One region of the Priestia sp. TGN 0903 genome, then DNA from elsewhere that is predicted to be linked to it. Evidence: predicted binding sites of a transcription regulator. Region 1 holds the regulator's gene; each other region holds the start of a gene.
The links. The regulator Rex, encoded in region 1, represses fermentation and respiration genes when NADH is low (regulators of the CRP and FNR family bind a similar motif). The targets are predictions, from matches to a motif close to TTGTGAAATATTTCACAA.
Positions count from the first base shown of each region.

Region 1 (4,368 bases):
TATTATATTAAAACAAAGTGGGTTTTTTTTGCAAGTATTAAACAAAAAAAATTTAAAATTTACGACAACTACATATAATAGTCTTAGATTTCGACGATTTTGAGAAATAAAGCATTCTTTTCTCTGTTCAATAATATGTATGTTACAATACGAGCAAGAAGAAATTACTAACTTTACAGTACTTCTTCGACATATATACATAAAAACCTTTTAAAGGAGTATAGAAGATTGGAAAAACGTTATTGGTATGTTATCCTCACCTACATCCTTATGCAGTTTTCAGGAGTTGTTGGTATACCGCTGTTAAAATTAACAGGAATGTTTGATAACTATCCAGTTCGAACAGCGAATGTCATGCTTTTGACTTATTGGACTATCATTAGCTTTATCCTTGGTTTACTTATTGTCTTACTGCTGCTGCGCCGTGACATGTCCATGCGTATAGAACATGCTGGAAAAACGATTGCTGTTGTCTGGTCAGTCCTTGGGGTGTTTCTCGCTATGGCTGGTCAAGCTGTAGCAGGTATGATTGAGCACGCTCTTGGCATTACCCAAGTATCTGAAAACACACAAAATATTGTTAATCTTGTTAAAGCAACGCCGTTCCTTATTGTCGTTACGTCTGTTATTGGACCAATACTAGAAGAGATTATTTTCCGAAAGATTATTTTTGGTTCTCTTCACAAACGATACAATTTCTTTATCTCTGCATTTATTAGTTCCCTTATTTTCGCTGCGGTACACTGGGATTTTAAACATTTACTTGTGTATACAGCTATGGGATTTGTATTTGCATTCCTTTATGCAAGGACGAGACTAATTGTTGTACCTATTATTGCTCATGTTTTGATGAATACAATCGTTATTTTATCTCAAACTATTTTTGCAGATAAAATTATAGAAATGCAAAAACAAGCAGAACAAATGCAGTTCATTTTTGGAGGCATGTTTTTATGAAGAATATCCCTTTAACACGAGGGTTTATTTATATTATTATGGGGATTTTATTCACCTACTTGGCAATTCAAAATGCCCAGGAAACCGTCTGGAATTTCCCCACAATCTTATTTGCACTCGTAGCCGCATTCGATTTCAGGTTTGCGGTTCGCATCTTTATCTTGCACTACAAAATTAAAAAATTGCAGCAGCAATATAAAAATCAAGATGATTCATCCAAATAAAAAAACCACTGTTTCAGTGGTTTTTTTACATACTAACATCTTCTCTTTCTTGCTCTGCCCTTGCCTTTAACACTTTGCGATACGAAATGCGGGAAATAATGATGCTGATTTCATACAAAATTAAGAGCGGCACTGTCACCATCATGTGCGAGAGCAATTCCGGTGGTGTAATAAGTGCGGCAATAACTAGCAGTACGAAATAGGCATATTTTCGAATTTGAGATAAAAACATAGGCGTTATAATTCCTAAACGCGTCAAAAACATAACGACGACAGGAAGCTGAAACAACAAGCCAAAAGGCAGTGTGAGCTGCATTAAAAAAGAAAAGTATTCATTAATGCCAATCACTTGGTTTACATTCAGCTCATCAGAAACGCGCGTCATAAAATCAACGACAAATGGAAACAACACAAAATAAGAAAAAGAGACACCGCCGATAAAGAGAAAAATGGAAACAGGAATATATCCAAGCGTTACCTTACGCTCTTTTTCATATAAACCAGGACTAATAAATGCCCAAAGTTGATACAGTGCAACAGGAGCTGCAAGTACACAGCCGATAATAACAGCAAATTGCATATAAATCTTAACTGGATCTGTTAACCGAAATGCATTCATCGTTAAATTCTTTGCCTCATCAGCATGCTGTAAATAGACAATAACCTTATCCGCTATAAAAAAGCCGCCAATTGTGGCAATCACAAAGAAAAATAAAACAATTAAAATGCGTTTTCGCAGCTCTCCTATATGATCATATATTGACATTTCTTGTTCGGTCATACTATGATCACCCTTTTACTCTTTGTCATCTACTTGACGCTGTTTATCTTTTTCACGATCTTCTGATGCACCGCTAGCGGCATGCTTAAACTCTCTAAGCGTTTGGCCCACTGATCTTCCTAGCTCCGGTAACCGTTTCGGTCCAAAAATAAGCAGTGCTACAATCGCAATAATAATCCAACTGCCTGCTCCAATCCCCATATTCCCACTCTCCTTATTAATTTAGACTTAAGGAAATCGTAACACAGTCCGCCTTATTCAACAGGATAATTTTTCAAAAAGTAGACGAGCGACTGTAATTCTACAGCAAGATCAATATGATGGAGTCGAATCTCATCCGGTACGTTTAAGCGTGCAGGAGTAAAGTTTAAAATTCCTTTAATTCCGCAACTCACTAAACGATCAGTAATTTGCTGAGCAACAGTGGCAGGAACGGTTAGAATCGCTACTGAGATGTCATCACTCATATAATCTTCCAATTGGTCAAGATGATAGACCGGCACGTCGCCTACTTTCGTACCGACTTTATCTTCTATCACATCAAAAGCGCACTCAATTTTGGTGTTATTATTTTTAATAAAATTATAATTTAAAAAGGCCGTTCCTAGATTCCCTACGCCAATCAGTGCTACTTTCGTTACTTCATCTTGGTCTAACGTTTTACGGAAAAATGTAAGTAAATAATTCACATTGTAGCCGTATCCCTTTTTTCCTAATGCACCAAAGTAAGAAAAGTCCCGACGAATAGTAGCAGAATCCACTTTCACTGCCTCACTTAACTCCGCTGACGACACACGCTGTTTACCAGAAGCATGCAAATTTTTCAAAAAACGATAATAAAGCGGCAATCGTTTAGCCGTTGCTTGTGGTATTTTTAATTGTTCAGTGTTCACGTTGTACCCCCTCAGTTCATGTATGTCATTACTAACATTTTCAAGTCATATTGCATTACCTTTCACAAAGCATCAACCGCTTTGAGGTAGCGCTTCCAATTCTCTCTCTTTTCTCTTGTTTTATATATACTCCGCTTCACACCTCGACGGCTTTTGTCTATTCAGCACTCCTTAAAGTCGGTATGTAGAACGAAGCAATTAGCCCTTCAAAGGATCGGTTTGTTAGTCATGACGGATTTTTTTACATCCATCATAGATAAGTTCAGAGATGCACTTATCTCTTATTTTAACATAGTATCCTGTATAAAATGTGCAGGTAAAATCATTTTATTTCATGAATCAAAACATTCGCTTCATCATTTGTCCTTGTCCCTCTACAAATTACAAACGCTTGTAGGAAGAACTTGTAGTTAAAAATATGTTAAAATACACTATGGATATACTACTAGAGGTGAAAAAATGATTATTCTACAATTGAACGGTATTACAAAATACTATGGGGCAGAACCCATTTTATCGAATATAAAGTTAGAAGTACAATCAAAAGACCGCATTGCCCTAGTGGGACGAAACGGTGCTGGTAAATCAACTTTATTAAAAATTATTGCTGAGCAGCTTTCCTATGACAGCGGAGAAATTATTAAACCTAAGGGTGTTTCCATTGATTATATGGGACAAGATACAGTTCTTGAGTCAACACTCTCCATATGGGAAGAAATGATGACTGTCTTTGCTCCATTAAAGAAGATGGAAAAAGAATTACGTACGCTTGAAACGAAGATGGGTGATCCAGACATTTTTAATGATTCAGTTCAATACGAAAAACTAACCAAAGAGTATGATCAGCTTCAAGTAACGTTTAAAGATTTAGGCGGCTATCAATATGAAGCGGATACACGATCTATTCTTCACGGTTTCCGTTTTTCAAACTTTGACTACAGCACCCCTATTTCCTCCTTAAGCGGTGGACAAAAAACGCGCCTGGCTCTTGCAAAACTGCTTTTAACAAAGCCTGATTTGCTTATTCTGGATGAGCCTACCAACCACTTAGATATTGAAACTTTAGCATGGCTGGAACAGTTTCTGCAAGGGTATGAAGGAGCTATTTTAATCGTTTCACATGATCGTTACTTCCTTGATAAAGTCGTAAATCAAGTGTATGAAGTCGTACAAAAAACAACGGTGAAGTACACGGGCAACTACTCTAAATACCTTGTACAAAAAGCAGAGCGATATGAAAAAGAGTTGCGTCAGTACGAAAAGCAGCAAGATGAAGTCGCAAAGCTGAATGATTTTATTCAGCGAAACATCGCCCGCGCATCGACTACAAAACGTGCGCAAAGCAGACGTAAACAGCTCGATCGAATGGAGTTAATAAATCGACCTAACGAAGGCGAAAAATCAGCTAGTTTTTCGTTTGAAATTGAACGTCAAAGCGGAAATGAAGTCTTAAATCTGGAAGATGTGTCTATCGGATATGATGAACACAACTATGTCGTCCAAGAGGCAAACC
Region 1 is NZ_JBOZGL010000021.1:4,155-8,522, reverse strand. It holds gene ACRPLY_RS26370 (CPBP family intramembrane glutamic endopeptidase) at 229-957, shown strand; gene ACRPLY_RS26365 (YdiK family protein) at 954-1,181, shown strand; gene tatC (twin-arginine translocase subunit TatC) at 1,207-1,962, opposite strand; gene tatA (twin-arginine translocase TatA/TatE family subunit) at 1,978-2,163, opposite strand; gene ACRPLY_RS26350 (redox-sensing transcriptional repressor Rex) at 2,217-2,855, opposite strand; gene ACRPLY_RS26345 (ABC-F family ATP-binding cassette domain-containing protein) at 3,315-4,368, shown strand, end outside.

Region 2 (4,368 bases), on a different contig from region 1:
TGGAATCACTGCAAAATTGTAGTGCGGCGGAGGTGAAGGAATGGACCATTCTAATGTGCGGCCATTCCAAGGATCTCCTGTTACATCTCGTTCTCCGTACTTAATGCCATGAAGAATCTGCCATGCTTGAAAGATAAACCCTATGCCCATAAAGAAGGCTCCCACTGTAGAGATAACGTTCAGTGGGAGCCATCCCATGTCAAAGTCGTACGTATAAATACGGCGCGTCATTCCCATAAACCCTAGTGCATATTGAGGCATGAAGCATACATAAAAACCAATATTCCACGTCCAAAATGCCCATTTGCCAAGACGGTCATTTAGTTTAAAGCCAAACATTTTTGGCCACCAATAGTACAAACCTGCAAAAAAGCCGAATACAACGCCTCCGATTAATACTTGGTGAAAGTGTGCAACTAAAAAATAGCTATTATGATACTGATAGTCTGCGGGAGCTGCTGAAAGCATAACACCGGTTGCTCCTCCTACAACAAAGCACGGGATAAAAGCAATTGTCCATAGCATTGGCTGAGTCATTTGAATACGGCCGCGGAACATCGTAAATAACCAGTTGAACACTTTAACACCCGTTGGAATTCCGATAGCCATCGTCGTAATAGCAAAAAACACATTTACATTAGCACCTGCACCCATCGTAAAGAAATGATGCACCCATGTGAAATACGATAGAACGCTAATAATCATCATTGAAAAAACCATAGATTTATAGCCAAATATCTTCTTTTGAGAAAACGTTGCAACAATTTCAGAAAAAATGCCGAATGCCGGAAGCACAACAATATACACTTCAGGATGTCCCCACATCCAAATTAAGTTAATGTACATCATCGGATTTCCACCGCCGGTCATGGTAAACAAGTGTCCGTCAAAGAAGCGGTCGATAAACAATAAAGCAAGCGTTACGGTTAATACAGGAAACGCGAAAATGATAATAATACAGCTTGCTAGAACAGACCACGTGAATAGCGGCATATGCATAAGTTTCATGCCAGGCGCACGCATTTTTAAAATGGTCATAATAAAATTAATTCCAGAAGCCAAGCTGCCAATACCTGATATTTGAATGCCCCAAATATAAAAATCTTGACCTGGTCCAGGACTGAACTGCATGCCAGAAAGCGGCGGATAACTCAACCACCCTGCATCTGGCGATCCTCCGATTACAAACGACAAATTGAAAAGCATGGCGCCAAAGAAAAATAGCCAAAAGCTTACCGCGTTTAAAAAAGGATAGGCGACATCTCTTGCTCCAATTTGAAGCGGCACAACGATATTAAAGAAAGCAAACATAAGCGGCATTGCCATAAATAGAATCATAATGGTTCCGTGCGTAGTGAAAATTTCATTGTAATGATTAGAATCTAGAAAATGCCACTGGGGAAATGCTAGCTGCATACGCATTAATAATGCATCTACTCCGCCTCGAAACAGCATTAACAATGAAGAAAGCATATACATGATTCCAATTTTTTTATGATCCACCGTTGTGAGCCACTCACGCCATAGCCACTTCCACTTTTTAAGATACGTAAGAACAAAAATAATACCGGCTAGTGTTAACAATATGGCGACGTCGGCTCCGTAAATCATTGGCTCCCCTGTCACAAAAAAATAAGATGAAAAATCTTTTAATTTGTCTAACAACTTAGTTTCCCCCTTCCTGGTGCTCATGCTGTGTATGTGCTTGTTCTTCAGAAGCCACATTCATAGTCTTCATGTCTTCATTTTTCATATGGTGATGCTGACTATAATATTGACCACCGTTTTTAATAACAATTTCTTGAAACAAACCTTTAGGAATGGTAGAGTACGATTTTTCCAAGGAAAGACCTTGTTTGGCAAGATTGTTATAATCAGCTTTTGTTAAAGCTGGTGATGTTTCTTTCACTTGCTTTACCCACTGATTAAATTCTTTTGTCGATGTAGATTTAACTTTAAAGTTCATATGAGCGAACCCTTCACCCGTAAAATTAGCACCCGAACCAAAATATTCTCCCTTGTGATTAGCTTGTAGCCAAAGCCCCATGGCCATTCCCGGCATGGTATATAATTGTCCTCCCAACTCCGGTACCCAAAAGGAATTCATAGGTGCATCTGACGTTAGCACGAATTGAACGGGCACATCTTTTGGAATGTTGACATAGTTCACTGTCGCAATATCTTGATCCGGATATTGAAATAACCATTTCCAATCAAGAGACGTTACTTCAATCGTTAGCGGCTTTACATCTTTTTTCGGCGGATCTACTAATTCATAAGTCGTTTTGGCCGTAGCGAAACCTAAAATGCCGATAATAATAATGGGGATGCCCCACCAAATAAATTCAAGACGCTTGCTATCGTCCCAGTCTGGTCGATACGGAGCCTTGTTTCCAGGCTTATCACGGTAGCGTAAAACGATATACACAAGCAGACCTAAAACAGGAATAACAACAATTGTGCATAAAATTATGGAAAAAATAATTAACTGGTATTCTTTTTGAGCTACCGCCCCCTGCGGATTTAAAATCAAATAACGACTATCACAGCCTGCTAAAAAAATTGTAATGAATACGGAGAGAATGATTAACTTGCCAATATGCATTGATTTTTGCTTTCTCACCTCAGCTCAGGCTCCCTTCCTTTAAATCTCTGTACATAATAATGGTATATAAACGTTCATATTAGAGATGCATCTCAACAGATCAAAAGGCTAAAAACCTCCTAACATATTGAAGTTTGTCATGACATATTGCTTACTCCTAAAAAATTATCATGTTGTATGTTTAAAAGGTGTGATATTTCTCACACTTGAAGCGATTTTTATCTAGTTTAAATGGCTTTACCATAATTTCGTCACATATTTGGTTAAATGTGGTGTGAAATATCTTTCTCCTAGCGCGTAGATTCTGATAAAAGTAAAAAAGCTCTTCCAGTTTTTATTAACTGGAAGAGCTTTTTGGGAGTAATGAAGTATGGAGCTTTATTTCTTACTAGTTTGTTTGCTTTACTTGCTGAAACATCCAATCAATCATTTTCTGATTCCGATACGTTGGAACCCATGAAGCATGGTCATACTTTAATTCTTTAGGATATTCCGTATATAGCGGATGCCCCCCAGATCTTTTGTAAATTCATTGCACCGTTATTTATATTTACGATAAAACACTCCTCATAAAAAAACTATATTTCTATTTTTAAAGAGGCTTATCACTATAGCAATATCCTTTAAAAAAGCTATCCACTTTCTTCATAAAGGTTACATATTAAAAACACCTAAAGATAATTTAGGTGTTTTTGAAAGTTTTATATTCATCTTTCCTCTAAGCAAAAGCTTAATGGTTATATGGCCTTCTTACTCTTTGAAGCCTCTTGTTTTTTTCTCCACATATTTTCCATTTGTTCAAGAGTTCTACCTTTTGTTTCAGGAACAAATTTCCAAACAAATAAAGCAGAAAGTACACTCATTAAACCGTAGAAACCATATGTTAATCCTCCGCTATATTCCATCATCACAGGATACGTAGAGGAAATAAAATAGTTAGCTGCCCATTGAGCAGCTACGGCAATAGCTACAGCACGACCTCTAATTTTATTAGGAAAAATCTCTGAAATGAGCACCCAACAAATTGGCCCCCATGACATCATAAAGGAAGCTGTATAAATAATGATAAATACAAGCGTCCCTATACCAATGATGTTTGAAAAAGCCATGCTTGCTACACCGAACATTCCAATGGCCATTCCGATAGACCCTGTTATTAATAAAGGTTTTCTTCCCAAACGATCAACTGTCAAAATTGCAATTACTGTAAAAATAACATTTACTAATCCCATAATAATGGTTTGCAGCATAGAAGAACCTTTAGCTGCTCCCATGCTTTCAAAAATACGCGGAGCATAATATAGAGCTACATTGATTCCTACAAACTGTTGAAATACAGAAAGCAGTATACCTACAACGATAACTAATTTTCCATATGCCAATAATTTTCCAGACGAAACATTGGTAGAAATTGTTTGTTTAATATCTTCTAAAATTGATTTCGCTTCTGAAGACCCATTAATTTTAGTTAGTATGGCTAAAGCTTTTTGATCTTGATTCTGTATAGCTAAGTAGCGAGGCGTTTCAGGAACTAAAAACAAGAGTGATGCAAAGAGTAAAGCTGGAATAGCTCCTGAAGCAAACATGTATCTCCAACCCACATCATTAATCCATTCTAAGGTTTCCCCATTTGCAATACCCCAATTCACGAAGTAAACGACTAACATTCCAAAAATAATCATAAATTGATTGAATGATACCAATCTGCCGCGAATATCTGCCGGTGCAATTTCTCCTATATAGATGGGACAAATGGCTGATGC
Region 2 is NZ_JBOZGL010000001.1:835,861-840,228, forward strand. It holds gene qoxB (cytochrome aa3 quinol oxidase subunit I) at 1-1,665, opposite strand, end outside; gene ACRPLY_RS04290 (ubiquinol oxidase subunit II) at 1,667-2,605, opposite strand; gene xylE (D-xylose transporter XylE) at 3,343-4,368, opposite strand, start outside.
Region 2: ACRPLY_RS04290 (ubiquinol oxidase subunit II) is a predicted target of Rex. The motif match lies at 2,794-2,811, and genes of this name have one in related genera.

Region 3 (4,368 bases), on a different contig from region 1:
AAGCGGTATGGCAGCCTGTTTATAAACCTGTTAAGGCAAGAAATGAATGAGGTGAATGATAAATGAGCATAGGTCAAATTTTTCTCATTCTCGCGCCTATCTTTTTTGTCATTTTGCTTGGTTATTTAGCAGGGCATTTTAAAAAATTTGACAAGCAAACGTCTAAGGGGCTTAACACATTAGTAACGAAGTTTGCGCTTCCTGCACACTTATTTGTAGGTGTGACGACAACGCCAAGAAAAACACTCATAGATGAATGGCCGTTTTTAGTTGCGCTGATTTTAGGCATCGTCGGGTTTTATCTCATTATATTGCTCATCGTGAAGTATGCAGGGAAGCATACGCTAACTTCTTCTTCTATGTTTGCTCTAAACTCAGCTCAGCCAACGTTTGCTTTTATGGGCATTCCGGTACTTGGAGGCTTGTTTGGTGCAGGTGCAGTAGCGATTCCAATTGCCATCACAGGAATCGTGGTGAACGCGATTTTAGATCCGTTGGCAACGATTTTGGGAACCGTTGGCCAAAGGGGACGAAAAGAAGGGGAAGAGAAAACAAGTTTATTCAAAGTAACGGTTCATTCTATTTTGCATGGTCTATCTGAGCCTTTGGCATGCGTCCCGTTAATTGGAGTGATTTTAACGCTTTGCGGCTTTCAGTCACCTAAACTGTTACAGGATATGCTTGATCAAATTGGAAGTATCACATCCGGAGCAGCTTTGTTTGCGGTAGGAGTAACGATTGGAATTGGAAAAATTAACTTCAGTAAAGGCGCGCTCGGGATCGCTGTCTTAAAAGTAGCAGTTCAACCGATCGTTATGCTTGGAATTGCAGTATGGATAGGGTTGTCTTCAGATGAAGTGACAAAAGCTATTTTACTGGTAGCTTTTCCTGGATCTGCTGTAGCTGCGATGATTGCTTTGCGGTTTGAAAGCATGGAAAACGAAACGGCCTCTGCTTTTGTTATTAGTGCTATTTTATCGCTGGTTACGCTGCCGCTTCTTATTTCTTGGCTTATGTAAATAAAAAAAAACGAAAGAGGAATTTCCCTCTTTCGTTTTAAGACGGATTAATAAGCTAATGCGAATAATCCTTTGATATGAGATAAGTAACGAACGTTACTTGCTTCTTTCATAAGTGATGCTGGTAAACCTTTTAATTGCGTTTTGTTTCCGCCGATTGTACCAATTGCATCTTTGCGTCCAAGACTTCCTAGTGTACCAGAGAAGACAGGAACGAATGATTCCATTGCTCCGCCGCGAATAGCTACTGCTAAGTTCACGCCTACAACTTCACCCATTTGCCAAGCTAATTGAGCAGTAGGTGGGTAAGGGCGACCTTCTGGACCCATTACAACCGCTGAGTCACCAGCAAGGAATACATCTTTATGAGATGTAGATTGTAAGAATTCATTTACAAGTGCACGACCGCGGTTTACTTCGATACCTGAGTTAGCAACTACAGAGTTACCTTGAACTCCGCCAGTCCATACCATTGTTTTTGTTTCAATTTTGCTGCCGTCTTTAAGTTCAACAGTTGTAGCATCCATTTTTGTTACAGGTGTACCAGTAACAAATGTAACGCCACGTTTTGTTAAGCTTGATTGAGCACGCTCTACTAATTCAGCAGGGAAGCCTGGAAGAACTGTAGGAGCTGCTTCTACACAGTATAGAGAAATTTCTTTTGGATCCACACCGTGTTTTAGGCATAGGCTTGGCATTAAGTCAGCGTATTCACCAACAAGTTCGATACCTGTTAATCCGCCACCGCCAACTACGATTGTACCGTCAGCTTTATTTTTTGTTTTGCTGTATTCAGCGATACAAGCTTCTACGTGTGCACGTAAACGGTTTGCATCATTTACTGATTTAAGAACGAAGCTGTGCTCTTCTAAACCAGGGATACCGAAGTAAGCAGTTTCACTACCTAAAGCTGTAACAAGGTAGTCGTAGCTTAATTTTGTACCATCTTCAAGAGATACTTCACGTTGATCTGGTGAAATTTCTTTTACCGTTGCAATTTTTAAATCAACGTTGTAGTTTTTAAGTAATTTATCAAGTGGTAAAGCTACCGCTTGTTCAGAAACGCCGCCTACAGCTAGACGGTGTAATTCTGTAATGATTTGGTGAGTAGCAAAACGGTTCACTACTGTAATTTTTGCTTCATCCGCACTTAGGTGTTGGCGAGCTGTCATTGCAGTTAATAAACCACCGTAACCGCCGCCTAAAATTAAAATATGTTTTGACATAGTCGATCCTCCGTCCACACTTTTTAATGAAAATTATTTTTGTTTTTCGTTTGTAATGTCTAAATACGCTTGTGCAAAGCGGAATAGTTTTTGAGCTTGTGGATCTTTAAGCATGCGTAATAAACCGAATAAACCGATTGAATTAGAAGCATTTGCTTCTGCACGATCGTTTGCTTCGATTGCAGTAGCTGCAAGACCTTTTACTGTTCCTTCTACTGGCTCGATAAATTCTTTTACTCCACCAAGTAGATCTTCTTTTAATACGTCGTCAGTTAATAATGATTGCGCAACGTCGTAAGTTTTTGTAAGCACCGTTACCATTTCAGATAATTTTGGTAAATTATCTACAAGAACAGTAAGAGCTTCTTGTACTTCAGGCTTTAACAATTGATCTAACACATCCGCTTGACCTTTGTTAACCGCCGCTTCTGTTTGTACAGCAGCATTTTCCTCTGCAGCTGATTTTTGAATAGTTGATTGAGACATGAAAAGTCCTCCTTTGCTGGATACTGTTGCATATGTAGTTCCTAGTTATCTGCTAGACTTTCAAACTACATTGTGAAGTTGTGAAATCTTGCACATAATTCTATTTTAATTTTAATACGAGATAAAATCAACTCATTTCGTTGAAAAAATAAGTGAAGAACCTCGTAACCCTTTGTTTAATAAAAGTTTATAAAAAATAAAGCGAATAATTGCCTAGGTAAATAAAATTAAAATAGGGAACTAACATAATTCCTCTTCCTACGATAAAACAAATAACGTCATATTTCAACACATACGAACTTAATATTCTATAAGTAGTAAAAAGATAGGGCGCATTTACTATTTAAAGAGTTTTCAAAAAATTACATTGACTTACTATAGTGTTCTACATATAATCTAAATATAACATCTTATGTAAGGAGATATAACATGGTTATAGTGGATGAACTTTATCATAATGTGGTCATTACATTGCCTCAATTAAAATTAATTGAATTTATAATGAAGTTAAAAGAAGCTAAAGCACAAGAAATAGAAGATATAAAAGCGAAAATTAGTAAATACGAAGAGAAGAAACGTGCTGAAGAAGCTTGGTACCAATCACTATCACCGTTTCGTAAATTTTTTACCGGGCGTCCTTTAAGTCAGCATCAAGCGGTCGAGTATATGGTATACGTAAAGGAACGCTTTAAAAAAATTGATCACCTTAAAGCACAAATGCGAGAACTTCATGAAGTTCTTGAATTAATAAAAGCGGAAAATGAAGAAACAAGTGAAATTACGCTTTCGCCTGCTATTGTACAAGAAATAAAACGACTAAAAAGCAGTGGAGGCGTTGGGATATGAGTGTTAATGAACTAAGTTTAGGTATAAATACGACGTGGGTTGTATTAACAGCGGCGATGATTTTGCTAATGGAAGGCGGCTTTGCCTTGCTAGAGGCAGGTTTTGTCCGATATAAAAATAGCGTCAATATTATTATGAAAGTATTCGCTGATATTACAATAGGAACGCTTTGTTTCTATTTAATTGGGTTTGGATTAATGTACGGAGATGATTTAGGCGGAATCGTCGGTAAAAGCGGTTTTGCGCTCTCAGGTAATTTATCGCACCTTGACATTCCAATTGGGCTTGAAACATTTTGGCTGTTTCAATGTGCGTTTGTTATTGCGGTCATTTCTATCGTTTCTGGAGCGGTGGCAGAACGAATTAATTTCCGCGCATACCTTTTATATGCGATTTTAATGACTACATTTATTTATCCTATAGCCGGCCACTGGATTTGGGGAGGCGGATGGATTAGTAAGCTAGGAATGCTTGATTTTGCCGGTTCGGCAGTTATCCATGCTCTTGGCGGTTTTTCAGCTTTAGCAGCTGCAATAATGATTGGACCGAGAAAAGGGAAGTTCACGAAAAATGGAATTAGTTCTGTTTCTCTTCCAAGCAATTTGCCGCTTGCATCAGTTGGTGCTTTTTTATTATGGTTTGGATGGTTCGGGTTTAATGCAGGAAGTACGCTAAGTGCCACTGACGTTAGAATTGGTCACATTGCTATTGTCACAATGTTATCAGCAGCAGCAGGCGGAGCAGCTACTTTATTTTATACTTTATTTCGCTACAACCGTTCAGATGCACCT
Region 3 is NZ_JBOZGL010000001.1:96,225-100,592, forward strand. It holds gene ACRPLY_RS00515 (NAD-dependent malic enzyme) at 1-50, shown strand, start outside; gene ACRPLY_RS00520 (AEC family transporter) at 63-1,019, shown strand; gene ACRPLY_RS00525 (NAD(P)/FAD-dependent oxidoreductase) at 1,067-2,245, opposite strand; gene ACRPLY_RS00530 (DUF1641 domain-containing protein) at 2,279-2,731, opposite strand; gene ACRPLY_RS00535 (hypothetical protein) at 3,161-3,577, shown strand; gene ACRPLY_RS00540 (ammonium transporter) at 3,574-4,368, shown strand, end outside.
Region 3: ACRPLY_RS00530 (DUF1641 domain-containing protein) is a predicted target of Rex. The motif match lies at 2,810-2,827, and genes of this name have one in related genera.